DNA from 4 places in the Bradyrhizobium sp. SHOUNA76 genome. Region 1 is predicted to be linked to each of the others. Evidence: predicted binding sites of a transcription regulator. Region 1 holds the regulator's gene; each other region holds the start of a gene.
The links. The regulator PhoB, encoded in region 1, activates phosphate uptake and scavenging genes when phosphate is short. The targets are predictions, from matches to a motif close to TGTCATNNANCTGTCAT.
Positions count from the first base shown of each region.

Region 1 (7,380 bases):
TATTGTAGCGTTTGGATTGTCAGATACGACATCTCGTGCAGCGGTTCTGATCCCAAGAGTCCTCTTGTACCGGCGTAAACGTTCGGGCGTCAGTCACGCGCCCGGCGAGCCTTAAGGGATTCTGACGGCACGGGTTTTTGAAGGCTTAGGCATTCGCTGCAAGGCCCCAGGATGGCTGGCCGGCAGCGAGGGAAAGGGTGCAATGACGGTTTTGACCTGGTCCGATGATCGCGTCGAGCAGCTGAAAAAGCTCTGGGAGGCCGGACTTTCGGCCAGCCAGATCGCAGCAGAGCTCGGCAATGTGACCCGCAATGCCGTGATCGGCAAAGTGCACAGGCTCGGTCTGTCCGGCCGCGCCAAGAGCCCTTCATCGGCAGCGCCCCGGCCGCGCAAGGCGCGTCCCGCGCAGCACATGATGCGGGTGACCCGCCCCATTGCGCGCGGCAACACCGCGCTGGCGCAGGCCTTCGAGGTCGAGGTGGAGGCAGAACCGGTCACCTACGACAACGTGGTGCCGATGAGCCAGAGGTTGTCGCTGCTGGAGCTGAACGAGGCGACCTGCCACTGGCCGGTCGGCGATCCCTCGAGCCCGGATTTCTTCTTCTGCGGCGGCAAGGCGCTCTCCGGCCTGCCCTATTGCGCCCAGCACTCGCGCGTGGCGTATCAGCCCGCAGCGGACCGTCGTCGTGCACCGGCCAAGCCGGGCCCGCGGTGAGTTAGCGAATTAGTTGACTAAGGACGGCGCTGTCACGTGATGACGGCTCCAATTACTCGATGTCATCCCCGCCTAGTGCGCAATTTCGCACGGGGCGCGGGGATCCATAACCACAGGGCGCAATTGTTGCGCGAGATGGTCACTCCGAGTCTTCGCCAAACCACGTCCTGTGGTTATCGCGACGAGCGCAAGCGCTTGCGCGGAGGTCCCGGGCTCGCGCTGCGCGCGCCCCGGGAAGACACTGAGTGTGTCGCCGCAGCTCGCCAAACACCAGCCCGCAAACCTTACGTCTGCTCAGCCTTCGCGAAGCGATCGTCCAGCGCATAACCCGCGCCGCGGACGGTGCGGATCGGGTCCTGCTCGCGGCCGAGATTGAGCAGCTTGCGCAGGCGGCCGATATGGACGTCGACGGTGCGCTCGTCGATGTAGATGTCGCGGCCCCAGACGCTGTCGAGCAGCTGCTCGCGCGAGAACACGCGGCCGGGATGCTCCAGGAAGAACTCCAGCAGCCGATATTCGGTGGGGCCGAGATCGATCGGCCGGCCCGAGCGCGCGACGCGACGCTTGTCGCGATCGAGCTCGATGTCGCCATAGGCGAGCACGGTGGCGAGCCGCTCGGGGCTGGCGCGCCTGAGCAGCCCCTTCACGCGCGCCAAGAGCTCCGGCACCGAGAACGGCTTGACGATGTAGTCGTCGGCGCCGGTCGCAAGACCACGTACACGCTCGCTCTCCTCGCCGCGCGCGGTGAGCATGATGATCGGCAGCTGCTTGGTCTCGGGACGGGTGCGCAGGCGGCGGCACAGCTCGATGCCTGACAGGCCGGGCAGCATCCAGTCGAGCACGATCAGGTCGGGAATGTGCTCCTTGAGGCGGGTGTCGGCGTCGTCGCCGCGCATGACCGTCTCGACGTCATAGCCGTCGCCTTCGAGGTTGTAGCGAAGAAGCTCGGTGAGAGCTTCCTCGTCCTCAACCACCATAATGCGTGCGCCCATGGTGTCGTCGCTCCTTGAGGTCTTCAGCTATTCGGGATCGTCGTGGCGAAGGTGGTCATGTCGCCCTTCGGCCGCTTGTCGGTGATCGCCTGGCCCTCGATCATGTAGAACACGGTCTCGGCGATGTTGGTGGCGTGGTCGCCGATCCGCTCGATGTTCTTGGCGCAGAACATCAGATGGATGCAGAACGAGATGTTGCGCGGATCCTCCATCATGTAGGTGAGGAGCTCGCGGAACAGCGAGGTGCAGATCGCGTCGACTTCCTCGTCGCCCTTCCACACCGCCATCGCCGCCGGCAGATCGTGCGCGGCATAGGCGTCCAGCACCGACTTGACCTGCTGCTGCACGAGGTCGGTCATGTGCTCCAGGCCGCGGAACAGCTTCAGCGGATGGAAGTCGGTCTCCAGCGCGGCGACCCGCTTGCCCATGTTCTTGGCGAGGTCGCCGATCCGCTCGAGGTCGGTCGCAACGCGCATGGCGCCGACGATCTCGCGCAGATCGACCGCCATCGGCTGGCGGCGGGCGATGGTGAGCACGGCGCGTTCCTCGATGCGTTTCTGCAGCGCGTCGAGCTCGGCGTCGATGGTGACGACGCGCTGGCCGAGCGCGACGTCGCGGCGGATCAGCGCGTCGACGGATTCGACGATCATGCGCTCGGCGATGCCGCCCATCTCGGCGACCAGGCGGGTGAGCTCCTGGAGGTCGGTGTCGAAAGCCTTGGCGGTATGTTCAGTACCCATGTTCCGTCTCCTCAGCCGAACCGGCCGGTGATGTAATCCTGCGTGCGCCGGTCGGTCGGCGACGTGAAGATCTTGCTGGTGTCGTCGAACTCGATCAGCTCGCCGAGATACATGAAGGCGGTCTTGTCGGAGACGCGCGCCGCCTGCTGCATGTTGTGGGTGACGATCGCGATCGTGTAGTTCTCGGACAGTTCCTGGATCAGCTCCTCGACCTTGGCGGTCGAGATCGGATCGAGTGCCGAGCAGGGCTCGTCGAACAGGATCACCTCGGGCCGCACCGCGACGGTGCGCGCGATGCAGAGGCGCTGCTGCTGACCGCCGGAGAGCGACAGGCCGGAGGCGTTGAGCTTGTCCTTGACCTCGTTCCAGAGCGCGCCGCCGCGCAGCGCCTTCTCGACGCGGTCATCCATCTCGGACCTCGAGATCTTCTCGTAGAGGCGGATGCCGAACGCGATGTTCTCGTAGATCGTCATCGGGAACGGCGTCGGCTTCTGGAACACCATGCCGACCCGGGCGCGCAGCAGATTGAGGTCGAGCCTGGGGTCGAGGATGTTGGTCTGGTCGAGCATCAGCTGGCCGGTGGCGCGCTGGCCCGGATAAAGATCATACATCCGGTTGAAGATGCGCAGCAGGGTCGACTTGCCGCAACCGGACGGGCCGATGAAGGCCGTGACGCGGTTGGCGCCGAGCGTCAGGTTGATGTTCTTCAGCGCGTGGTGCTCGCCGTAATAGAAGTTGAGGTTGCGCGCGGTGACCTTGGCCGGTGCCTCGGGCAGCGGCTGCGAGCCGGGATGAACGGTCGGCGCGCTCACGGAAACAGACATTTCGCTCATTTTGCAGTCCTCTCGGCGCCGATGATGCGCGCGCCAATGTTCAGGGCAAGCACGGTCAGGGTGATCAGCAGCGCGCCGCTCCAGGCGAGCTGCTTCCAATAGGCGTAGGGGCTCTGGACGAAATTGTTGATGGTGACCGGCAGGTTGGCCATCGTCTTGTCCAGGCCGAGGCTGAAGAACTGGTTCGACAGCGCTGTGAACAGCAGCGGCGCGGTTTCGCCGGCGACGCGGGCGGTGGCGAGCAGCACGCCGGTGATGAGGCCCGAGCGCGCCGCGCGATAGGCGATGCGCTTGATCACCAGCGAACGCGGAAGGCCCAATGCGCTGGCGGCTTCCCGCAGCGGATTCGGCACCAGCAGCAGCATGTCCTCCGTGGTGCGCACCACCACCGGGATGACGATGACCGCGAGAGCCAGCGCGCCTGCGATCGCCGAGAAGCCGCGCATCGGTACCACCACCGCGCCATAGATGAACAGGCCGATGATGATCGAGGGCGCCGAGAGCAGGATGTCGTTGATGAAGCGGATCACCGAGGTCAGCTTGTCGTTGCGGCCGTACTCGGCGAGATAGGTGCCGGCGAACAGGCCGAGCGGCGCGCCGATGCCGACGCCGAGGACGGTCATGATGATCGAGCCGACGATGGCGTTGCGCAGGCCGCCCTCGGTCGAGCCGGGCGGCGGCGTGTCGGCGGTGAAGACCTGGAGATTCAGACCAGCGAGGCCGTTGTAGAGCAGCGTGGCCAGGATCAGCGCGAGCCAGGTGACGCCGAAGGCGGCCGCGGCGATGCAGAGCCCACGGATGACGAAGTCCTTGCGGCGGCGGCGCGAATAGATCGGATTGAGAGCCATGACGTTAGTTCCCCGCCTTCTTGTCCAACCGCATCAGCATCAGCCGCGCGGCGGCCAGCACGAAGAACGTCAGCACGAACAGCAACAGGCCGAGCAGGATCAGGCCGGACTGGTGCAGGCCGTCGCTCTCGGCGAACTCGGAGGCGATCGCCGCCGAGATCGTCGTCCCTGGCGCGAAGATCGAGGAGGAGATGCGGAACGAATTGCCGATGATGAAGGTCACCGCCATGGTCTCGCCGAGCGCGCGGCCCAGCGCCAGCATGACGCCGCCGATGATGCCGACCCGGGTGTAGGGGATCACCACGCTGCGCACGACTTCCCAGGTGGTGCAGCCGACGCCGTAGGCGGCCTCCTTCAGCACCGGCGGCACCGTCTTGAACACGTCGACCGAGATTGAGGTGATGAAGGGCAGCACCATGATGGCAAGGATCAGCGCGGCATTGAACGTGCTGAGATAGGACGGGGGACCTGCGAAGATCGCGCCCAGCACGGGGACGCCGTCGAAAATCCTGATCATGAAGGGCTGGAAGGTGTTGGCCAGGAACGGGCCCAGCACGAAGAAGCCCCACATGCCGTAGATGATCGAGGGAATGCCGGCGAGCAGCTCGATCGCCATGCCGATCGGGCGGCGCAGCCATTGCGGGCAGAGCTCGGTGAGGAAGATCGCAATGCCGAGACCGACGGGAATGGCGATCAGCATCGCGATGAAGGAGGTGACGAGCGTGCCGTACATCGGCCCGAGCGCGCCGAGCACGGGCGGATCGGCCGACGGCGCCCAGCGCTGCGTCCACAGGAAGGAAAGGCCGTATTCCCTGATCGCCGGGAACGCACCGACGATCAGCGAGATGATGATGCCGCCGAGGATCAACAGCACCGAGATCGCGGACAGCCGCGTGATCCAGTAGAAGGTGACGTCGCCGAGCTTGAACGCGCTCAAGGCCTTGGCGCGGTCATACGGTCCGGCGTCGTCGATGATATCGCTCTGAACGGCCATTTCTGCCACGCCGATCCCCTGTGCCCATTTTTATATACGCTTGTTCTTGGTCGCGTGCCCCGGATGCGACGCTGCGCCGATCCGGGGCCTGGTTCTTGGCGGGCCCGGCTCAGCGGGCAGCGTTTCACGCTGCCGCGTCCGGGACACGAGAGCCGTTTCTTAGCTCTTGATCTCGGCAGCCCAGGTCTTCTCGATCAGCTGGACGACGCTGTCCGGCATCGGGATGTAGTCGAGCTCCTCGGCCGCCTTGCCGCCGCTCTTGAAGGCCCAGCGGAAGAACTTGATGGCTTCCTGCGAGGCCGCCTTGTCGGTGGCGGACTTGTGCATCAGGATGAAGGTCGCCGCGGTGATCGGCCAGGACTTCTCGCCGGGCTGGTCGGTCAGGATGACGTAGTAGCCGGGCGCCTTGGCCCAGTCGGCGTTGGAGGCGGCCGCCTGGAACGCTTCGACGGTCGGCTGCACCGGCTTGCCGGCCTTGTTGACGAGACCGGTGTAGGTCAGCTTGTTCTGCTTGGCATAGGCGTACTCGACGTAGCCGATCGAGTTCTTGGTCTGGCTGATGTTGCCCGACACGCCTTCGTTGCCCTTGGCGCCGACGCCGACCGGCCACTCGACCGCAGTGCCCTCACCGACCTTGCTCTTCCAGTCCGCGCTGGCCTTGGAGAGGTAGTTGGTGAAGTTGAAGGTGGTGCCCGAACCGTCCGAGCGGCGGACCACGGTGATCGCCTCCGAGGGCAGCTTCGCGTTCGGATTGAGCTTCTTGATCGCGGCGTCGTCCCACTTGGTGATCTTGCCGAGATAGATGCTGGCCAGGGTCTCGCCGTCGAACACCAGTTCGCCGGGCTTCACGCCCTCGAGGTTGACGACGGGAACGATGGCGCCCATCACCATCGGCCACTGGACGAGGCCGTCCTTCTCGAGCTGCTCGGCCTTGAGCGGCGCATCGCTGGCGCCGAAGGTCACGGTCTTGGCCTGGATCTGCTTGATGCCGCCGCCGGAGCCGATCGACTGGTAGTTCAGACCGTTGCCGGTCTCCTTCTTGTAGGCGTCAGCCCACTTCGAATAGATCGGGAACGGGAACGTCGCGCCTGCACCGGTGATGTCGGCAGCAAAGGCCGCCGTCGCCGACGCGGCGACCACGCCGGCAGCGACGATCGTTTTGAGGAAATTCATGCTGGTCTCCATACAGGGGAGCGAAGCGCCATCAGCGCCCGATCGCGCTCCCCACGCCGCCCGTTTAGGAGCGGTCGGCTGTGCTTTTACGAAGGTTTCGTGACAGCCGGATGACACCATCAAGCGATTGAAATCGCTTGATTATTAGATCTGAGCCGGGGCCTTCGCCTGGGGAAAACAAGCGCTGAAAGTGGCGCCCTGTCTTGGCACGCTTTCGATCAAAAGCCGGCCGCGATGGCGATTAAGAATATGTTTCACCAACGATAATCCGAGCCCGGTCCCGCCTTGCGAGCGGCTGTCGCCGACGTCCACCCGGTAGAACCGCTCGGTCAGTCGTGGCAGGTGCTCGGGAGCGATTCCGGGGCCGAAATCGCGAACCATGATCCGGATTTCCTGAGTTCCATCAGTGGCCGCGCCCGAGGTTAGCGACACGATGACGCGTCCGCCGGAGGCGCCGTATTTGAGCGCGTTCTCGATCAAATTCTCGAACAGGCGGAGCAGCTCCTCGCGGTCGCCCGCGATCATCACCGGGCTATCAGGCAAATGGATCTCGACCTCGACCTGGCGCTCGCGCGCCAGCGGCTCGAGCCCGTCGGCGACCTGGCGGATGATCGGCAGCAGGTCGACCAGGGTGTCGGGCCGGACATGGGCCGACAGCTCGACCCGCGACAGCGACAGCAGATCGTCGATCAGGCGCGCCATGCGGGTGGCCTGGTTGTGCATGATGCCGAGGAAGCGCTCGCGCGCCTTGGGATCGTCCTTGGCCTGGCCCTGGAGCGTGTCGATGAAGCCCGACAGCGCGGCGAGCGGCGTGCGCAGCTCGTGGCTGGCATTGGCGACGAAGTCGGCGCGCATCTCCTCGACCCGCCGCAGCGGCGTCTGGTCGTGAAAGGTCATCAGCATGCATTTGTCGGCGCCGCCGAAGCTGGTCGGCACCGGCACCGGCGTGATCATGAGCTCCATCCAGCGATCGACCGGAACATGATCGAGATAGGTCGCGCGCCGCGGCTCGGTGGTCGCGATCGCTTCGCGCAACGCCGTGATGATCTCCGGCGAGCGCAGCGCGAACTGAGCGATCTCGTTCC
Region 1 is NZ_JALBHA010000277.1:22-7,401, reverse strand. Features, by position in the region: gene MOV74_RS24225 (GcrA family cell cycle regulator) at 203-715, shown strand; gene phoB (phosphate regulon transcriptional regulator PhoB) at 1,000-1,707, opposite strand; gene phoU (phosphate signaling complex protein PhoU) at 1,731-2,447, opposite strand; gene pstB (phosphate ABC transporter ATP-binding protein PstB) at 2,459-3,280, opposite strand; gene pstA (phosphate ABC transporter permease PstA) at 3,277-4,128, opposite strand; gene pstC (phosphate ABC transporter permease subunit PstC) at 4,133-5,122, opposite strand; gene pstS (phosphate ABC transporter substrate-binding protein PstS) at 5,282-6,295, opposite strand; partial or broken gene MOV74_RS24190 (ATP-binding protein) at 6,440-7,380, opposite strand, start outside.

Region 2 (8,815 bases), on a different contig from region 1:
GCTGGCAGGACATCGCAACCGATCGCAATGTCACGATCGCAGGCCTCGATCATCTCCAGGCACGCTTCAACGCGAATGCGTATTCCGGCCGGCTGGAAGGTGGCTATCGCTTCGTCGCTCCCGTGATCGGCGGCGTCGGCGTCACGCCCTATGCGGCCGCGCAGTTCACCACGTTCGATCTGCCGGCCTATACGGAGCAGGCGATCACCGGCAACAACGCGTTTGCCCTGACTTACGGCGCCAAGAGCGTCACCGACACTCGCAGCGAGCTCGGCCTTCGCACCGACAAATCCTTCGCCATGGCCGACGGCATCGCGACATTGCGCGGCCGTCTCGCCTGGGCCCATGACTTCAATCCCGACCGCGCCATCGGCGCGACCTTCCAGGCGCTCCCCGGTTCGAGCTTCGTCGTCAACGGCGGCGCGCAAGCCGCCGACTCCGCGCTCGTCACCGCATCCGTCGACAAGAAATGGCTGACCGGCTGGGCCGCTGCTGCGACGTTCGAAGGCGAATTCTCGAACGTTACGCACAGCTACGCCGGCAAGGGCGTGGTGCGCTACGCGTGGTGAGACTGCTGCGCCGCCTCTAGGCCACGAGAGCCGAGGACGCGATAGCCTCACGCTTCGTCATTGCGAGCGGACATCCCCGCTCTCGTGCCCCGGACGCAGCGCAGCGCGAAGCGGTGCGCTGCAGAGCCGGGGCCCATCTCTCCACATTGAACGTGTTGCTTTCTGGGTCCCGGCTCTGCGCCGCATCGCCATAGCGCGTCGAAGACGCGCGTAAACGCGCTGGTGGCGGCTGCGTCGCGTCCGGGACACGAAAGTTGAGCACGCTGCAGCCTCACACTCCGTCATTGCGAGCGCAGGTCTCTCGACATCGTCATTGCGAGGAGCTCTTGCGACGAAGCAATCCAGGCTGTCTCCACGGAAAGATTCTGGATTGCTTCGCTGCGCTCGCAATGACGATCCGGAGACATCATCGCCCAAAATGAAAACGGGCACGCCTTCCTGCGAAGGCATACCCGTCAAAACTCTAATCGTGCGACGCGCGTGCGCTCAGTGCACGCTGACGGCCTGCAGCTCGTTGCTCCAGGCGTTCGCGACCGCGGCTTCGCGGCTGTCGGTCAGCATGATCGGCGTGCCGTCGGCGGCGTGGAGCGCGAAGAGCTTGAGACCCGGCGCAATCTTGGGCGCCTCGGGAAACAGGTCCGGCACATCCTCGGAGCGGATCTGCTTCACATAGGCGATATGGCCTTCGCCCAGGGTTGCCAGCGTCTCCGGGGAGACGTTCTTGGCTTCGAATTCGAACGCAACGTGACCTTCACTCATGGTCTCGACTCCTCTGGAACACTAAGCGGTCGAGTCCGCTACTCGTTCCATTATTCGTGCTCATTGATAGCGATTGTCTTAACGATCCTCTCCGGTTCAGGCCGGGCCAGGTCGACCGACAACAACCCGTTCTTCAGATCCGCACCCAGCACCAGCATCCCCTCCGCCAGCACGAAGGTGCGCTGGAAGTGGCGCGCGGCGATGCCGCGATGGATGTATTGCCGGGACTTGTCGTCCTGCTGCCGCCCGCGAATGACGAGCTGGTTTTCCTCAATGGTTACATCGAGTTGGTCGCGCGTGAATCCTGCGACCGCCAGCGTGATTCGTAAGCGCTCGGGCTGGCCGTCCGCGCCGCCGCACCTCTCGATATTGTAGGGAGGATAACCGTCGGCACCTTTGACGACGCGATCGAGCACGCGCTCAATCTCGTCGAAGCCCAGAAGGAACGGACTGGATAACGTGGGAACACGAGACATAGTTTACAAAGTCCTCTCGAAGCGACTTTGGTGCATCAGGGCCCGCAAGTGGCACCCCTTGATCAGCAATATGGGCATGTTCCCATGTGGGTTCAAGCAGGTAGCGGGGGTGTGGATGGGCGTCTCCACCGTGACCAATATCGAGTGAAGTGCTTCCGGATCGTCATGGCCGGGCTTGTCCCGGCCATTCACGACCTTGCTCGTTGCGCCAAGAATGTGGATGCCCGGGCATGACGAGTGCGGACGAATTACCCAACGAAAACAACGCCGCATCTACTGTGCATGGGGTTGTTTTCGCAGTTTTGGTTTGGGAGGCCTCGGAACCCTCAGGCTTCGAGCCGCTTTCGGCCATCGCCACTGAAAAGGTGCAGCTTGTTGCGCACCGCCGCGACCCGGATTTTCGCGCCGATGGCGGGGGCCTCGGTTCCGGGAATGCGGACGATGATCTCGCCGGGCGGCAGCTCGCCGGGCGTGGCGGCGACGCGCTGCTCTTCCTGCTCGCGCGCGCCATAGACGAAGGTCTCTGCGCCGACGCGCTCGATCGCCTCCACCGTCAGCGGCAATGCGACGCCGCCGGCCGGGGTCTGGTCGGTGATGACGAAATCCTCCGGGCGGATGCCGAGGATCCCGGCTTCGCCTGCGCTGCCACCGAGCTGCGATTTGATCTCCTCGGCGCGTGTCGACATCAAATTCATCGGCGGCGCGCCGATGAAGGAGGCGACGAAGGTCGTCGCCGGCTTCTCGTAGATCGCAAGGGGATTGCCGACCTGCTCGACCTGGCCGCCATTCATCACGACGAGAATGTCGGCGAGCGTCATCGCCTCGAGCTGGTCGTGGGTGACGTAGATCGACGTGGTGTTGAGCCGGCGTTGCAATTTGCGGATCTCGACGCGCATTGCGATGCGCAGCTTGGCGTCGAGATTCGAGAGCGGCTCGTCGAACAGGAACACCTTCGGCTGGCGCACGATGGCACGGCCCATGGCGACGCGCTGACGCTGGCCACCCGAGAGCTGGCGCGGCTTGCGCTCCAGCATCGGCGACAATTCGAGCACGCGCGCGGCTTCCTCGACGCGGGTCTTGATTTCGGCTTCTGCCATGCCGCGGTTGCGCAGACCGTAGGCCATGTTGTTGTAGACGCTCATATGCGGATACAGCGCGTAGTTCTGGAACACCATCGCGATGTCGCGATCGGCGGGCTCGACCTGGTTGACGATCCGGCCGCCGATGTCGATCTCGCCGCCGGTGACCGTTTCGAGCCCCGCGACCATGCGCAGCAGCGTGGACTTGCCGCAGCCGGAGGGGCCGACCAGCACGCAGAACTGTCCGTCGCCGACATCGACGTCGACGCCCTTGATGGCCTCGAAGCCGCCGGGATAGGTCTTGCGGACGTTGCGCAGGGTGACGTTAGCCATGGGTTGCACCGGCGAGTAGCGAATAGGGAGTGGCGAATGGGGAACGTGTAATACGCAAGGCAGACGCAGCGACCCCATTCGCCACTCGCCATTCACTATTCGCCATCTTCACTTTTCCGTCTCGACCAGACCGCGCACGAACAATTTCTGCATGACGACGACGACGAAGACCGGCGGCAGCATCGCGAGCACGGCGGTCGCCATCACGATCGGCCATTCGGTCAACGCGTCGGTGGTGGTGATCATCTTGCGGATGCCGATCTGGATGGTCTGCATGTCGTCGCGCGTGGTGATCAGCAGCGGCCAGAGATATTGATTCCAGCCGAGGATGAACAGGATCACGAACAGAGCGGCCATGTTGGTGCGCGACAGCGGCAGCAGCGTATCCCAGAAGAAGCGGAAGGGGCCGGCGCCGTCGATGCGCGAGGCTTCCAGAAGCTCGTCCGGCACGGTCATGAAGAACTGGCGGAACAGCAGCGTCGCCGTGGCCGAGGCGATCAGCGGCAATGACAGGCCGGCATAGCTGTCGAGCATGTGCAGATCGGCGACGATCTTGTAGGTCGGATAGATGCGGACCTCGACCGGCAGCATCAAAGTGATGAAGATGATCCAGAAGATCGGCATCCGGAACGGAAAGCGGAAATACACGATCGCATAGGCCGAGATGATCGAGATCGCAATCTTGCCGACCGCGATCAGCAGCGCCATCACCAGCGAGTTCAGCATCATGTTGCCGACCGGCTCGCGGGTCGAGCCGCTCGTGCCGACGAAGATGGTCTGGTAGTAGGTTTCGAGGAAATGGCCGCCGGGCAGCAGCGACATCTGCCCGTTCGCGATCAGCGCGTTGTCCTGGGTCGAGGCGACGATCGCGATGTAGACGGGGAACGCGACGATCGCGATCCCGATCCAGAGGATGATGTGAGCGACGTAGCGGCGAAAGCCCTCTTCCTCGACCATCAGTAGGTCACCTTGCGTTCGACGAAGCGGAACTGGATTCCGGTCAGCACGATGACCATGATCATCAGGATCACCGATTGCGCCGCGGAGCTGCCGAGATTGCCGCCGAGCAGGCCGTCGGAATAGACCTTGTAGACCAGCGTGACCGTCGATGTGCCGGGCCCGCCGCGGGTCATGGTGTCGATGATGCCGAACGTGTCGAAGAAGGCGTAGACGATGTTGACGACCAGCAGGAAGAAGATGGTCGGCGACAGCAGCGGGAAGGTCACGGTCCAGAACCGGCGCATCGGGCGGGCGCCGTCGATCGCGGCGGCCTCGAGCACGCTTCGCGGGATGCTTTGCAGGCCGGCGAGGAAGAACAGGAAGTTGTAGGAGATCTGCTTCCAGGCGGCGGCGAGGATGATCAGGGCTGCGGCCTGGTCGCCGTCGAGCAGAGGATTCCAGTCGACGCCGAGGGCGCGCAAATATCGCGAGAGCACGCCGAGCGAGGGATGCAGCATGAAGATCCAGAGCACGCCGACGACCGGCGGCGCCACCGCATAGGGCCAGATCAGCAGTGTCCGGTAGAGCGTCGAGCCGCGCAGCGGCTTGTCCGCCATCACGGCAAGCAGCAGCGCAAACGACAGCGACGACACAGCGATGGCGAACGAGAAGAAGAAGGTCCGCACGATCGCCTCGAAATAGGCGCGGTCCTTCAAGAGCTCGATGTAATTGTCGAACCAGACGAAGGTGGTCGAGAGACCGAAGGCATCCTGGAGCAGGAAGGACTGGATCACCGCCTGCAGGGCCGGCCAGTAGAAGAAAATCAGGACGATCGCGAGCTGCGGCGCAACCAGCGCGTAAGGCAACAGCTTCGATTGGAAAATGGCTTGCTTTTGCATGATGCCCCGGAACGGCAGGCCGGAGTCACCGGCCTGCCGCTGATCGTCTCACTTGACGGCGGTCTTTTCGAACTGACGCAGCATCGTGTTGCCGCGCTCGACGGCCGCGTCCAACGCCTGCTTGGCGGTCTTCTTGCCGGCAAGCGCCTGCTCGATCTCTTCCGACCAGACGTCGCGGAGCTGCACCATGTTGCCGAGACGCAGGCCGCGGGAGTTCTCGGTCGGCTCCTTGTTGGTCAGCTCGAGCAGCGGGGTTTCGAGATAGGGCTGGTCCTTGTAGAAGCCCTCGGCCTTGGCCTTCTCATAGGCAGCCTTGGTGATCGGCAGGTAGCCCGAAGCCTTGTGGATATAGACCTGGCGATCGGTGTCCGAGAGGAAGGTCAGGAATTTTGCGACGCCCTTGTATTCCTCGGCCGGCTTGCCGCCCATGACCCAGAGCGAAGCGCCGCCGATGATCGAGTTCTGCGGCGCGCCCTTTGCTTCGGGATAATAGGGCATCGGCACCGCGGTGAAGTTGAACTTGGCCTGCGCCTTGACGTTGCCGAAGAAGGCCGACGAGGTCAGATAGATCGGGCATTCGCCCGAGGTGAAGCGGCCTTCGCCGGTGTTGGTACGGCCGGCATAGTCGTAGACCTTGGTCTTCTGGAGCTCGACCAGGTTCTCGAGATGCTTGACCTGGAGCGGTCCGTTGAACTCCAGCACGGTGTCGAAGCCGTCGAGGCCGTTGGCCTTGCTGGCGAGCGGCACGTTGTGCCAGGCGGAGAGCTGCTCGAGATTGACCCAGGTCACCCAGGAGCCGGAGAAGCCACAGGAGTCATGACCGGCAGCCTTCAGCTTCTTGGCGGCCTCGAACGTTTCGGGCCAGGTCTTCGGGATCTCGACATTGGCCTTCTTCAGCTCGTCGAGGTTGACCCACATGACGGTGGAGGACGAGTTGAAGGGAAACGACAGCATCTCGCCCTTCGACGTCGAGTAGTAGCCGGTGATGGCGGGCAGGTAGATCTTGGGATCGAACTTCTCGCCGGCGTCGGCCATCAGCTTGTAGACCGGCTTCACGGCGCCGGTCGCGGCCATCATGGTGGCGGTGCCGACTTCGAACACCTGCATGATGTGCGGCGCGTTGCCGGCGCGGAACGCCGCGATGCCCGCATTCATGGTGTCGGCGTAGTTGCCCTTGTAGGTGGGGATCACCTTGTAGTCGCTCTGCGCGGCGTTGAAATCGTTGGCGAGCTTGACGATGACGTCATTGTTGGCGCCGGTCATCGCGTGCCACCACTGGATTTCCGTCACGGCCAAAGCCGGCGAAGCGCCGAGACCAACCGCGAGTGCAACAGCAGCAGCCGTGCCAAAATGTCGAAGAGCCATCAAGAAAACCTCCCTTGCCCGTCATTCAAGAAGCGCTTGCGCTAGCAGCGCCATATGACGTTCACATGACTGTGTAAGCGGCCGAAACGAAAGCGGCAAGCGCGGGAAAAGGGAAGCCGTCAAATAGGCGAAGACGCCGCGGGCAGCCTCCTCCATTCGCGCTGCACATGCGTGCTCGCGCCGCAGTGCGGCATTGGATGATGTGGGGCTGGCCGAGGCCGCGGGTTCGAATACCTCTCCCGCTTGCGGGAGAGGTCGCGCCGAAGGCGTGGGTGAGGGTTCGCTCCTCTGGGGATTGTCCCATGTAGAGACTCCCTCTCCCGCAAGCGGGAGACGGAGTGCACCTGCCCCGACGCTCGATCTTCGTCTTTATCTCAGCGCTTGCGCTCGGGGCCGCAGACGGTGCCCTTCTCGACCATCGCGTCGATCTCGGCCTTGGAGAAGCCGAACTCGCCGAGCACTTCCGTCGAGTGCTGGCTGAATTTGGGCGGCAGGCGGCGCAGGCTCGGCTTGCTGCGGTCGAGCCGGATCGGCGAGGCGACGCCCTTGTACCAGTCCTTCTCGATAATATCCCCGCGCGCGATCGTGTGCGGGTTGGTCAATGCCTGATCGATCTTCTGCACCGGCCCTGCGGGCAGGCCCGCCGCAAGCAGGCGATTGCACAGCGGCTCGGCCTCGTGCTGGCTGAACACCGCGGCAAGCTCGGCGCGCAGCGCCTCGCGGTTGGCGATGCGGTCCTTGTTGCGGGCAAAGCGCGGATCGGTGCCGAGCTCAGGCTTGCCGATCTCCTTGGCGAGCTTGCGGAAGGTGCCGTCATTGCCGACGCCGATGAAGATGTCGTCGGTCTTGGTCGGGAAGATAGCGTAAGGCACGAGGTTGGGGTGCTCGTTGCCGGTGAGCGACGGCGGCTTGCCATGCATGAAATAATTCGCGGTGTGCGGATGCATGATGGCAAGGCCGGTCTCGTACAGCGTCGTCTCCAGGAACTGGCCCTTGCCGGAGCGCTGCCGCTCCGACAGTGCCATCAGGATGCCGATCGCCGCGTAAAGGCCGGTGGTGATGTCGACCAGCGGCACGCCGATCCGCATCGGTCCGCTCTCGGGCGAGCCGGTCGCGGCGATCATGCCGGTCATAGCCTGGATGATGGCATCATAGCCGGGATTGCCGCCGCGCGGGCCGTCGGCGCCGAAGCCGCAGATCCGGCAATGCACGAGGCGCGGGAATTTCTCGCGCAGCACCTCGTTGCCGATGCCCCATTTCTCCAGCGTGCCCGGCTTGAAATTCTCGATCAGGACGTCGGCGCTCTCCAGCATCTTGAGCAGCACGATGCGGCCGCCCTCGGAGGCGAGATCGAGACCGATCGAGCGCTTGTTGCGGTTGATGCCGATGAAATAGGCCGCGTCCTCCTCGTGGAAAGGAGGGCCCCATTCGCGCACCTCGTCGCCTGCAGGTGGCTCGACCTTGATCACGTCGGCGCCATGGTCGGCGAGGATCTGGGTGCAGTAGGGACCGCCGAGCACGCGCGTGAGATCGATGACGCGCAGTCCGCTCATGGCACCTGTGGCGGCTTCAGAACTCATTGCTTTCGCTTCCCTGTGTCGACGTTTGATCACAGGCCTAGCGAGCTTCGTGCACGCCAGCAATGGCCCCGTGCGTAGGGGCGTATGCGCCGCCGCCGGTCAATCCCGGGGCATGGCAAAACCTAACGGAAGCGGCCGGCCCGAGGGGGATCCCGGGCCAGCCAATCCGCCGTTCCGATCAGACGACCGTCAGGCGAACGTCGACGTTGCCGCGCGTGGCGTTGGAATAGGGGCACACCTGGTGTGCCTTCTCGACCAGTGCCTCGGCCTCCGCGCGGGCAAGGCCCGGCAGCGAGACAGCGAGGTCGATGTCGAGACCGAAGCCACCCTCGGAGCGCGGGCCGATGCCGACGGTCGAGGTCACGGAGGCGTCGGCCGGAACCTTGGGGCCGCCCTGCGAGGCCACGAACTTCATCGCGCCGATGAAGCAGGCGGCATAGCCGGCCGCGAACAGCTGCTCGGGATTGTTGCCGGCGCCGCCTCCGCCGCCGAGCTCCTTCGGCGTGGTCAGCTTGACGTCGAGCGCGCCATCGAGGGTTGCAGCATGGCCGTCGCGGCCGCCGGTGGCCTTGGCGCTGGTCTTGTAGAGGACGTTCACGGACATTGTCGTCTCCCTGGGTTTCGTTGGGTACGGTCTCTATCGCAGGCAATTAGATTGTGCACAATTGAAATTGCAAGGTCTCACATTTAATTGTTCGCAATTGAATGTGGCGGCGCGCGGCCCCAGAATGAGACAAACCCGAGAGATCCTCCATGCCTCGAAAATCACCTGCAGCGGACGCGCCGCTGCGGCTCGACAACCAGATCTGCTTTGCG
Region 2 is NZ_JALBHA010000201.1:1,226-10,040, reverse strand. Features, by position in the region: partial or broken gene MOV74_RS20470 (autotransporter outer membrane beta-barrel domain-containing protein) at 1-569, shown strand, start outside; gene MOV74_RS20465 (DUF1150 domain-containing protein) at 1,056-1,328, opposite strand; gene MOV74_RS20460 (Hsp20 family protein) at 1,379-1,804, opposite strand; gene MOV74_RS20455 (sn-glycerol-3-phosphate import ATP-binding protein UgpC) at 2,131-3,216, opposite strand; gene ugpE (sn-glycerol-3-phosphate ABC transporter permease UgpE) at 3,325-4,173, opposite strand; gene ugpA (sn-glycerol-3-phosphate ABC transporter permease UgpA) at 4,173-5,054, opposite strand; gene ugpB (sn-glycerol-3-phosphate ABC transporter substrate-binding protein UgpB) at 5,103-6,419, opposite strand; gene MOV74_RS20435 (CaiB/BaiF CoA-transferase family protein) at 6,794-7,999, opposite strand; gene MOV74_RS20430 (organic hydroperoxide resistance protein) at 8,178-8,603, opposite strand; gene MOV74_RS20425 (MarR family winged helix-turn-helix transcriptional regulator) at 8,753-8,815, shown strand, end outside.
Region 2: the regulator PhoB is predicted to act here: its motif matches at 6,474-6,490, upstream of ugpB (sn-glycerol-3-phosphate ABC transporter substrate-binding protein UgpB).

Region 3 (3,349 bases), on a different contig from region 1:
GACGCCATAGCCGAGGCTCATTGCCGCCAGTGTGAGAGAGGTCGCAAGAGGCGACGAAGCGCGCGGTGTGGCGACCCGGTTGTCGAAGGTTTGAGGTCTGATGGTGTTGGCTCGCATGCTGCACCCGATTGCAGCCCCATGCGAAATATAGACTTGGCCGCACCATCATGCTTCGAGAATGACCGAATGATGGATGCGTGCGCTCGAGGCACCACAATTCCGGTGTCATGGCCCGCGCAGGATCCAGTACTCCGTGGCGGAGATCGTGCAAACGAAGTGCGACCGCGGGGTACTGGATGCCCCCGTGCGCAATCGCGCCAGGCGGAGCATGGCGGATGGTGAAGAAGCAGAACGCGCCGCGCGGATGACCGCGCGGCGCTCGTCGCAATGAGCCTTGCCCTAGCTCGCCGCGCGCAGGTTCACCTTGCTCTCGGCGAGTTTCGTCAGCTTCATGTCGGTCGCCTTCTCTTCCTCGAGCGTCTTGGCGAGCACGCTGGCGCAGTCGTTGCGGCCCAGCTGCTTGGCCCAGGCGATCAGGCTGCCGTAGCGCACGATCTCGTAATGTTCGGCGGCCTGGGCCGCATTGATCAGCGCCGCGTCGAGCACCGCCTTGTCGGCAACTTCGCCGGCGGTCTCGTCGGCTTCCTCGATGATGCCGTCAATGGCCGGGCAATCGACTGCCTTCACGGCGACGCCGTGCATCTTGAAGACTTCCTCGAGCCGAGCAACGTGTTGCTTGGTTTCCTCGAGGTGCGTCAAAAAGCCCTGTTTCAGCTGGGGATCGGTAGCCTTGCTTGCCATTTTCGGCAGCGCCTTGGTCAGCTGCTGCTCGGCGTAATAGATGTCCTGGAGCTGGTGCACGAACAGGTCGTTCATGGTCTTGATGTCTTTTGTAAACAGTCCCATCGTTCCGTCCTCGTTCGGTTTCTGAGACACGACGGCAGCGGCCTGCACGAAAAGCCGCTTATTCCGCCATGTCCGGTTGCTGATGGGGCACAACGAGCGCGCGGCAGCGACGTTCCAAAAAAGGCCCGTAAGGCTTGCGCTGGAACAATACGGACGGCGCCGGGATCTGAGATCATGGCAGCATGCGAAATGCGCGAGCCGGCCGGTTTCACGACTCATATGCTTAAAGCGCCTTCGATGTGAACCGCGTATGACAAAATGGCCGGTCCCGCGCAGAACCTATTGTTGTCAAGGGCTGCACAAGCCGCTGTTTTTGCCTTAAATGAGCTGGATCATGCCTAGCGATCGATGCCTGCCTTTGGCCATGATCGCACCCGACTGGCCAATACCTGGCCCGGTCGGTCTTGCCCCCCGCCGGGAGGATGAATGCACGGACTGCTGCCTGCGCTGAAGCGCGGCTTCAAGAGATGGATCGGCTGGCGACGGCTCGGAGTTGCCGCGAGCATCTTCATCATCGCCTTCGCGATCACCACGCTGGTGCGGACCCTCAAGGGCATCGATACCGGGGTCATCCTGACCGCGTTGACCGAGATTCCCCGCGGGAGCATCGGGCTCGCGGCCATCTGCGTCTTCTTCGCGTTCTGTACGCTGACATTCTACGACTTTTTTGCACTGCGAACGATCGGCAAGAAGCAGGTGCCCTATCGCATCGCAGCGCTCTCCAGCTTCACGTCCTATTCGATCGGCCACAACATCGGCGCCACCGTCTTCACCGGCGGCGCGATCCGCTTCCGGATCTATTCGGACTACGGGCTGAACGCGATCGACGTCGCCAAGATCTGCTTCCTGTCGGGCCTCACCTTCTGGCTCGGTAACATCTTCGTGCTCTCGATCGGGCTGGCCATCCATCCGGATGCGGCGTCCTCGATGGATCAGCTTCCCCCGTCGATCAACCGGCTGATCGCGCTCGGCGGCCTTGCCTCGATTGGCGCGTATCTGGTCTGGCTGTGCATGGGCGAGAAGCGGCGGGAGCTCGGCCAAAAGGGCTGGAAGGTGGTGCTGCCCTCGGCGCCGCTGACGCTGGTCCAGATCCTGATCGGCGTGGTCGATCTCGGCTTCTGCGCCTTGGCAATGTATCTGCTGATGCCTGCCAATCCGCCGATCGACTTCATGTCGCTTGCCGTGGTGTTCATCCTGGCGACGCTGATCGGCTTTGCCAGCCATGCGCCCGGCTCGATCGGCGTGTTCGATGCCGCCATGCTGGTGGCGCTGCCCCAATTCGGCCGCGAAGAGCTTCTGGCGACACTGCTGGTGTTCCGCATCCTCTATTTCGTGATCCCGTTCGGCCTCGCCATCTCCATCATGGGCACGCGCGAGCTCTGGATGAACGTGGTCGCGCCGTGGCAGGAGCGACGACGGCTGGCGGAGGCCTGCGCCCAGGCTAATCTGCCCAAGCAGGTGGCCACGATGGAGCGTGAACGGGCGCTGCGGCAGGTTGGCAAGCGGTAGGCGGATCCTCAAACCCGTGAGACAAAGGTTGCAGGCGGGGGAGCAATCCTCTCTTATTTCCGCCTCAACTTTGCCGTTGAACAGCGGGCCATGATCCCACTCCCCCTTCGTACCCTTTCCGCAGGCGCCCTGCTGCTTGCGGGGATTCTGATCGCCTTGCCGCCCCAGCGCGCCGCCGCTCAGGACGCCGGCACCCTGCAGATCAGCTGGGAGGTGCGTAACCGCTTCCGGCTGTTCCGCGAGGAGCGCGACTTCCTGCTCCATGTCGAGAACGCACGCAACCGCAACATCCTGGCCGCTGAACAATCGCTGGAGCTCCAGAGCGAAGGCCGCGGCTGGGCCCGCAACATGGTCAACCGCCTCTGCATCGACCTCCAGGGCCGGGTCAACCAGCCCTGCACGCGCGACAACACCAAGGAAAACTATCTCACCCCGATCGACCATCCCGTCACCGTGCGCCTCGTTGGCGCCGTGCCGGTCGGCGCCACCTGCGCCTGGTCGTTCGACGACGGCGACGGCCCGCAACAATCGACCTTCGACTGCGCCGAGCCGATCAACTTACGTGTCCGCTACGGCAAGCAGACGGTCGCGACCGTCGACGTCTCCTCCGGCTCCGATCCGACCCAGCGCGTCCAGACCGAGATCCAGGTCCGCGACATCTTCGTTGCCGGCCTCGGCGACAGCATCGCCTCGGGCGAAGGCAATCCGGACCGGCCGCTGGCACTGTCCGACGAAGGCTTTTGCTTCCGCTCCTATCTCGGTACCGCCGGTGCGCAATACTACCGTCCGAGCCGCCACGGCTTCAAAGGCGGCCGCGCCTGCGAAGCGCCGGATACGCTCGCCAACTGGCAACGCTACAGCGCGCTCTGGTTCAACGCGCCCTGCCACCGCTCGCTGTACAGCTACCAGACGCGCACCGCGCTGGCGCTCGCGG
Region 3 is NZ_JALBHA010000587.1:232-3,580, forward strand. Features, by position in the region: partial or broken gene MOV74_RS33770 (MFS transporter) at 1-117, opposite strand, end outside; gene MOV74_RS33775 (ferritin-like domain-containing protein) at 400-906, opposite strand; gene MOV74_RS33780 (YbhN family protein) at 1,333-2,415, shown strand; partial or broken gene MOV74_RS33785 (hypothetical protein) at 2,506-3,349, shown strand, end outside.
Region 3: the regulator PhoB is predicted to act here: its motif matches at 1,146-1,162, upstream of MOV74_RS33780 (YbhN family protein).

Region 4 (7,925 bases), on a different contig from region 1:
GTTCTTCTTCATCGACATTCCGAGCACGCAAGCCGAGCAGTTCGACCTCTATCTGCGCCAGATCGCGCCGGGTGCGAAGGTCGAGGACGTGCCGATGCTGCGCGGACGCATCGTCGCCGCGCGCGGCGTTCGCGCCGAGGAGCTCAAGCCGACCACCGATTCCGAATGGGTGCTGCAGAGCGACCGAGGCCTGACCTATACCGGCGAGCTGCCGAAGGGTTCCAAGGTGGTCGAGGGCGAATGGTGGAGCGCGGACTATTCCGGCCCGCCGCTGGTCTCGATGGAGAAGAAGATCGCCGACGGATTGGGCCTCAAGCTCGGCGACGAGGTCGTGGTCAATGTGCTCGGCCGCGACATTCCGGCCAAGATCGGCAATCTGCGCACCATCGACTGGCAGGGACTAGGCATCAACTTCGTTCTCGTGTTCTCGCCGAACGCCTTCAAGGGCGCGCCGCACACCCACATCGCGACGCTGACGGAAGCGGGCGGAAATGCGGCAGGCGATGGTAAGATCATCAAGCAGGTCGCCGACGCCTACCCGATGGTGACGAGCGTGCGCGTACGCGAGGTGATGGAGACGGTCGGCTCGGTGGTGACCAATCTGGCGCTGGCCATTCGCGGCGCCAGCGCCGTGACCCTGATCTCGGCGATCCTGGTGCTGGGCGGGGCGCTCGCCGCCGGCCATCGCCACCGGGTCTACGATGCGGTGATCCTGAAGACGCTGGGCGCGACGCGGCTGCGGCTGCTGGGGGCCTATGCGCTCGAATATCTCCTGATCGGGCTCGCCACCGCATTGTTCGGCGTGATCTCCGGCAGCATCGCGGCCTGGATGATCGTGACTCGGCTGATGACGCTGAGCTTCGTCTGGCAGGCCGGCAGCGCGGCGGGCGTGGTGGCGGCCGCCCTGGTCGTCACGGTCGGGCTCGGGCTTGCCGGCACGCTGCTGGCGTTGAACAAAAAGCCCGCCACGGTGTTGCGGAATTTGTGACAAATTGAAGCGGAGGATAAAGCCGGGCGGAATCCCCCCGGTTTCCGCAATTAACCACACCGCTCGTCAGGCTCGCGTCAGGATTGCCGCCAAGGGCGACATTCAGCCGCGCGTGGAAGGTTGCAGCGAATGTGTTAGTTTCCCACATATCGAATGGGTTCGGAGCCCCGATTGTTAGCCAAAATTTAGTCGGTTGGCGTCGGTATCCGAGATAGAATTTGACGAACCGGCGGCGTGGCGACCCTCATGCCGGACCGGACCAACCAACGGGAATTCGACCATGTCGGACCTAGACCGTAACTACGCTTCTCCTTTCGGCAGGGCCGCCGGGCGTGTTGACGCCGCGACGGTCGATGCCGGCCTGCGCGCCTATATGCTGCGCATCTACAACTACATGAGCATTGGCCTGGCCATCACCGGCCTTGCCGCGCTCGGCGTCTACATGGCTGCCGTGACGGACGTGCCGACCGCGGACGCCGTCCGCGTCGGCAAGCTGTTCCTGACGCCGTTCGGCTACGCGATGTTCGTCAGCCCGCTGAAGTGGCTGTTCATGCTCGCCCCGCTCGCCATGGTGTTCGTGATCTCGGCGGGCATCAACCGTCTCGCGCCCTCGACCGCCCAGATCCTGTTCTGGGTATTCGCGGCGCTGATGGGCATCTCGCTGTCGTCGATCTTCCTGGTGTTCACGCACACCTCGATCGTTCGGGTGTTCTTCATCACCGCGGCGACCTTCGGCGCGCTCAGCCTCTACGGCTACACCACCAAGCGTGACCTGACCGGGATGGGCTCGTTCCTGTTCATGGGCCTGATCGGCATCATCATCGCGAGCCTGGTGAACCTGTTCCTGGCGAGCTCGATGCTGCAGTTCATCGTGTCGGTGGTCGGCGTGCTGGTGTTCGCGGGCCTCACCGCCTGGGACACCCAGCGGCTGAAGAACGACTACATCTACGGCTACGCTTCGGCCGGCGGTGAGATCGCGGAGCGTGCGGCCATCACCGGCGCGCTGTCGCTGTACCTGAACTTCATCAACCTGTTCACGCTGCTACTGCAGCTCCTCGGCCAGCGCGACTAAGCGATCAACCGAGTGAACGGCATGAACCCCGGCCGAAAGGCCGGGGTTTTTGTTTGGGGGCCGGCTGCCCCCACAAACACCACCATTGCGAGCGCAGCGAAGCAATCCAGAGCGCCTCCGCGGGCGCATCTCTGGATTGCCTCGTCGCAATGACGGAGCATGTGGATGCGTCGTTGCCCCTTCCAGCGCCCGCGGGAAGGCTCTAATCTCGCACCCATGTCCGCACCTGAAATCAGGCCCACCACCGAGGCCGACCTTCCCGCCATCACCGCCATCTACCAGCAGGCCGTCCGCGAGGGCACCGCGACGTTCGAGCTGGAGCCGCCAGAACTCTCGGAGATGACGCGCCGCTATCGCGCGCTGGTCGACGGCGGCTATCCCTATTTCGTCGCCATCCTCGACGGACGCGTCGCGGGCTATGCCTATGCCGGCGCCTACCGGCCGCGGCCGGCCTATCGCTTCACGGTCGAGAACTCGATCTATCTCGACCCCTCCTTCCACCGTCGCGGCGTCGGCTCGTTGCTGCTGGAGCGGCTGATCACCGAATGCGAGGCGCGCGGCTTCCGCCAGATGATCGCGGTGATCGGCGATTCCGCCAATGCCGGCTCGATCGGCGTGCACACCAAAGGCGGCTTCAAGATGATCGGCACGCATCCCAGTGTCGGGCTGAAATTCGGCCGCTGGCTGGACACGGTGATGATGCAGCGCGACCTCGGCGAGGGCGCGAGCACGGTGCCGGGGAAGTAGGGTCGGTCAGCTCCCGTAGCCCGGGTGAGCGCAGCGATACCCGGGAACGGTGCAAGAAGGGTCCCGGATGTCGCTTCGCTCATCCGGGCTACGAAGACCTCGTCTCATCATCGCTGCCGCAGGGTGGGCAAAGCGTAGCGTGCCCACGATTTGCGGCGATCGAGAAAGGACGTGGGCACGGCGCGTTGCGCTTTTGCCCATCCTACGGCACCGGACGCGTGGCTAGACCACCGCCAGTTTCCGATCGATCACCAGCAGCACGCGCTCCAGCTCGTGGCCGCGGCGCAGGATCAAGCCCGTCGCCGAGATCACGCTGTACATGCCCTGCTTGCGCGCCAGCCGCGGATCCTTCTCGATGCGATAGATCGGCACTTCCGAGGCACGGCGATAGACCGAGAACACGGCGCGATCCCTGAGGAAGTCGATGGCATAATCGCGCCACTCGCCGTCGGCGACCATGCGGCCGTAAAGATTGAGAATGCGGTGCAGCTCGAGCCGGTTGAAGGTGACCCGGTTCGGCTGCTGGGCGCTGGCTGCGACAGGACGCGCCGCCGCGCGCTGCTCGCTCGGATCAGCATCCTCCGACAGACTCATGGGAAGCGCGCCTCCTCGTCGCATGGCATGATCGCCTCCGCGAAAACCGTCCCCGGAGCCGCGGATCATGACAGTGATATGATTGCGCCAACCGTTCCCCGCCGCAAGGCTCTTGATGGAACTCGCCTGCTCAACTTATTGGAATTGGCGCACACGCAGGAGTGGAACTTCCTCGCGGCAAACCGTCACGGGATCGTTAGCAGGAATCATACTCTCGCCGCTTTTCCGCCCAGCGACTGCCGCCCTGCATTGCGAAAAGACTCATGTGCGTTGACCCGGTCCTTTCGGTTCCGGATTCCTCAGCCCCCAGCCCCCCGGGGTCGAACAGGATCGGGTCTGTACGCGCAACAAGGAGGACCAACGCAAGTTGGTCCTTTTTTGTTTGTGTCGGAATGTTTCCGGCCGCGACCGACCTTCTCTCCAAACATCCGCGCGAAGACTCGCTCTCCTCATCTTGAGGAGCGCGCTCTTGCGCGCGTCTCGAAGGATGAAAGGCGACGCTGCATCAGCGCGGGCCTTTCATGGTTCGAGACGCGCCAACGCGCCTCCTCACCATGAGGAGTTAGAACGGGCGTAGCGCTAGAGAGAAATTCGAATCAGTGCAGCGACGTGTACGCCGCGCCCAGCATCGGGCCGGGCTTCTCACGGCTGCCATCCTGGACGTAGACCACCGCGCCGTCGACGCCGTCGCGCGTGAGGTTCTCGATCGGCACCGTCCAGCTTTCCGAACGCCCGGTCCAGTCACCAACCTTGAGCAGGTTGCGCACCACGTTGTGATAGGTGACCTGCTGCCCGCGATTCTCGCCGCGAGTGATCGCGATCGGTACCGACTTGGCGATCGAACAGATCCAGACCTCGCCATGCGAGGCTGCCGGCTCGTTGCTCGCGGCCACCGACACGTTGATCTGCTTGCCCGCGAGCGACATCGTCACCGGCACGCTCATCACGCCGGCGCCCTTGTCGGTCTTGCCGATGGCATTCTCGATACCGGTACGGTCGCTGCCGATGACGTGAGTCGAGCCGTTGACCACGACCTGCGGCGTATAGACCTCACGGTCGCCGCGCATGCGCGAATAGGCACGCTGGCGTGCAGAGAAGCGCGAATCCGCCAGCGTGTCCTTCCAACCCAGATAGTCCCAATAATCGATCGGCATGCTCAGCGCGATGATCGACGGGTCTTTGGAGAGATCGCCGATGATCTGGTCGGCGGGCGGACATGAGGAGCAGCCCTGCGAAGTAAACAATTCGACAACGGCGCGGGGATCAGCCTGCGCAGGACGGATGACAGCGACGATCGCACAGATGCCGATAGCGCCCGACCAGAGGGCACCGGACCAACGTGAAACCAGATGAGAAGCCGTCATTGTTGTCATGTCGAACGCCGCACACCATTGCTCGTGGGAAGGGAGATCTTATCGCCGGATGGTCACCGTAGTCTTACGGGGCGCGACACACTCGACCGCCCAGGCAAACCGTCCAAAGGGAGGTTTTCCGCCGGGCGGGCCCATCTAGAGCATGCCGCAAACGCACGAAGGCGGCCTTGTGATAGGCCGCCTTCGTTTAACCTTCTACTCACTTCGCAGTGAGCCACCGTTCACAAATCCGCGCTTAGGCCGCGAGCTTGCGCAGCACGTAGTGCAGGATACCGCCGTTGCGGTAGTAGTCGAGCTCGTCCAGCGTATCGATGCGGCAAAGCAGCGAAACGCGCTGCAACGAGCCGTCTCCGGAGACGATCTCCGCGGTCAGCTTCTGGCGGGGCTTCAGTTCGCCGACGAGGCCGCGCAGCGTGACCTTCTCGTCGCCCTTGAGGCCGAGCGACGACCAGGAGGTACCTTCCTCGAACGTCAGCGGCAACACGCCCATGCCGACCAAGTTGGAGCGATGGATGCGCTCGAAGCTCTGGCAGATCACGGCGCGCACGCCGAGCAGCCGCGTGCCCTTGGCAGCCCAGTCGCGCGAGGAGCCGTTGCCGTATTCGGCACCGGCGAACACCACCAGCGGCACCTGCTCCTGCTGGTACTTCATCGCGGCGTCGTAGATCGACATCTGCTCGCCGTCGGGCCAGTGCTTGGTGAGGCCACCTTCCGGAATGTTGCCGTCGGCGCCCTTGAGCATGAAGTTCTTGATGCGGATGTTGGCGAAGGTGCCGCGCATCATCACTTCATGATTGCCGCGGCGCGTGCCGTACTGGTTGAAGTCGGCGGGGCGCACCTGATGCTCGCTGAGATATTTGCCCGCGGGCGAGGTGAGCTTGATCGAGCCGGCCGGCGAGATGTGGTCGGTGGTGATCTTGTCGCCGAACATGGCGAGGATGCGCGCCTCGACGATGTCGGTGACCGGCTCCGGCTCCTTCTTCATGCCGTCGAAATAAGGCGGGTTCTGCACGTAGGTCGAAGACATGTTCCAGCGATAGGTCTCGCTCTCGACGGTCTTGATCTTGCGCCAGTTGGCGTCGCCCTTGAACACGTCGGCATACTTCTTCTTGAAGATCGACGCGGTCACGAACTTCTTCATGAAGGCGTTGATCTCCTTGGTCGTCGGCCAGATGTCCTTGAGATACACCGGCTTGCCGTCCTTGCCCTCGCCGATCGGCTCGACCGCGAGGTTCTTGGTGACGCTGCCCGCGAGCGCGTGGGCGACGACCAGCGGCGGCGACGCCAGATAGTTCGCCTGCACGTCCGGCGAGACACGGCCTTCGAAGTTGCGGTTGCCGGAGAGCACGGCAGCCGCGACGATGCCGTTGTCGTTGATCGACTTCGAGATCTCCTCAGGCAGCGGACCGGAATTGCCGATGCAGGTGGTGCAGCCGAAGCCGACCAGGTTAAAGCCGACCTTGTCGAGATCCTTCTGCAGACCGGAATCGGCGAGATAGCCCGCGACGACCTGACTGCCCGGGGCGAGCGAGGTCTTCACCCACGGTTTTGCTTTCAGGCCCTTCGCGGCGGCATTACGCGCCAGCAGGCCGGCACCGATCAGCACGCTCGGGTTCGAGGTGTTGGTGCAGGAGGTGATGGCGGCGATGACGACGTCGCCATGGCCGATCTCGAAATTCTTGCCTTCGACGGCAAAGCGCTTCGCCGGCTCTTCGCCCTTCTTGTACTCGGTGCCGAGCGCAAGCGAAAAGCCTTCGGCAACCGACGGCAGCGCGATGCGGCCTTCAGGACGCTTCGGACCGGCCATCGACGGCACGACGTCGGCAAGGTCGAGCGTCAGCGTTTCCGTGAACACCGGATCGGCCGACTTGGCGGTGCGGAACAGCCCTTGCGCCTTGGCATAGGCCTGCACCAGCGCGACGCGCGGCGCGGCGCGCCCCGACGTCTTGAGATAATCGATCGCGGCGGCATCGACCGGGAAGAAGCCGCAGGTCGCGCCGTATTCGGGCGCCATGTTGGCGATGGTCGCCTTGTCGGCGACGGAGAGATTGTCGAGGCCGGGGCCGAAGAACTCGACGAACTTGCCGACGACGCCGAGCTTGCGCAGCATCTGCGTCACAGTCAGCACGAGGTCGGTCGCGGTGACGCCTTCCTTCATCGCGCCTTTGAGCTTGAAGCCGACGACGTTGGGCAGCAGCATCGACAGCGGCTGGCCGAGCATGCAGGCTTCCGCCTCGATGCCGCCGACGCCCCAGCCGAGCACGGCGAGACCGTTGACCATGGTGGTGTGGGAATCGGTGCCGACCAGCGAATCGGGATAGGCGACCTCGAAGGTGCCGGTCTTCTTGCCGACCGTCATCTTCTCCTTCTTGGTCCAGACCGTCTGGGAGAGATATTCGAGATTGACCTGGTGGCAGATGCCGGTACCGGGCGGCACGACGGAGAAGTTCGTGAACGCCTTCTGGCCCCACTTCAGGAACTCGTAGCGTTCCTGGTTCTGCTTGTATTCCTCGGCGACGTTCTTGCCGAAAGCCTTGTTGTCGCCGAAGAAGTTCACGATCACGGAGTGGTCAATGACGAGATCGACCGGCACCAGCGGATTGATCTTCTCAGCATCGCCGCCGAGCTTCTGCATCGCGTTGCGCATCGCGGCAAGGTCCACCACCGCGGGCACGCCGGTGAAGTCCTGCATCAGCACGCGCGCCGGGCGGAAAGCGATCTCATGCTCCAGCGATTTCTTGCGCAGCCATTTCGAGACGGCGACGATGTCCTCTTTCTTGACCGAACGCCCGTCCTCGTTGCGCAGCAGATTCTCGAGCAGGACCTTCATCGAATAGGGAAGTTTGGAAATTCCCTTCAGACCATTCTTCTCGGCCGTGGGCAGGCTGTAATAGACATAGGTCTTGGCGCCGACCTTGAGGGTCTTTTTGCATTTGAAGCTGTCGAGCGAGGTCATGTAGGAAATCCCAATGGTTAGTTATACCCGGCAGGGTATCTTGACACCGTCAGCGTATCAGGCTGGGCCGCTTGCAGGGGCAGGTTGAGTTGCTGCATCAAGTAGTTCCGGGCTTATAGAAGCTTTCTAACCGCACCGCCACAGCCACAATCGTGCCGCAGCAATCGCGAGCCAAAAATTCCCATGCGCTACCCC
Region 4 is NZ_JALBHA010000245.1:140-8,064, reverse strand. Features, by position in the region: partial or broken gene MOV74_RS22725 (ABC transporter permease) at 1-988, shown strand, start outside; gene MOV74_RS22720 (Bax inhibitor-1/YccA family protein) at 1,269-2,060, shown strand; gene MOV74_RS22715 (GNAT family N-acetyltransferase) at 2,277-2,807, shown strand; gene MOV74_RS22710 (DUF2794 domain-containing protein) at 3,030-3,401, opposite strand; gene MOV74_RS22705 (thioredoxin family protein) at 3,998-4,774, opposite strand; gene acnA (aconitate hydratase AcnA) at 5,010-7,730, opposite strand.
Region 4: the regulator PhoB is predicted to act here: its motif matches at 3,469-3,485, upstream of MOV74_RS22710 (DUF2794 domain-containing protein).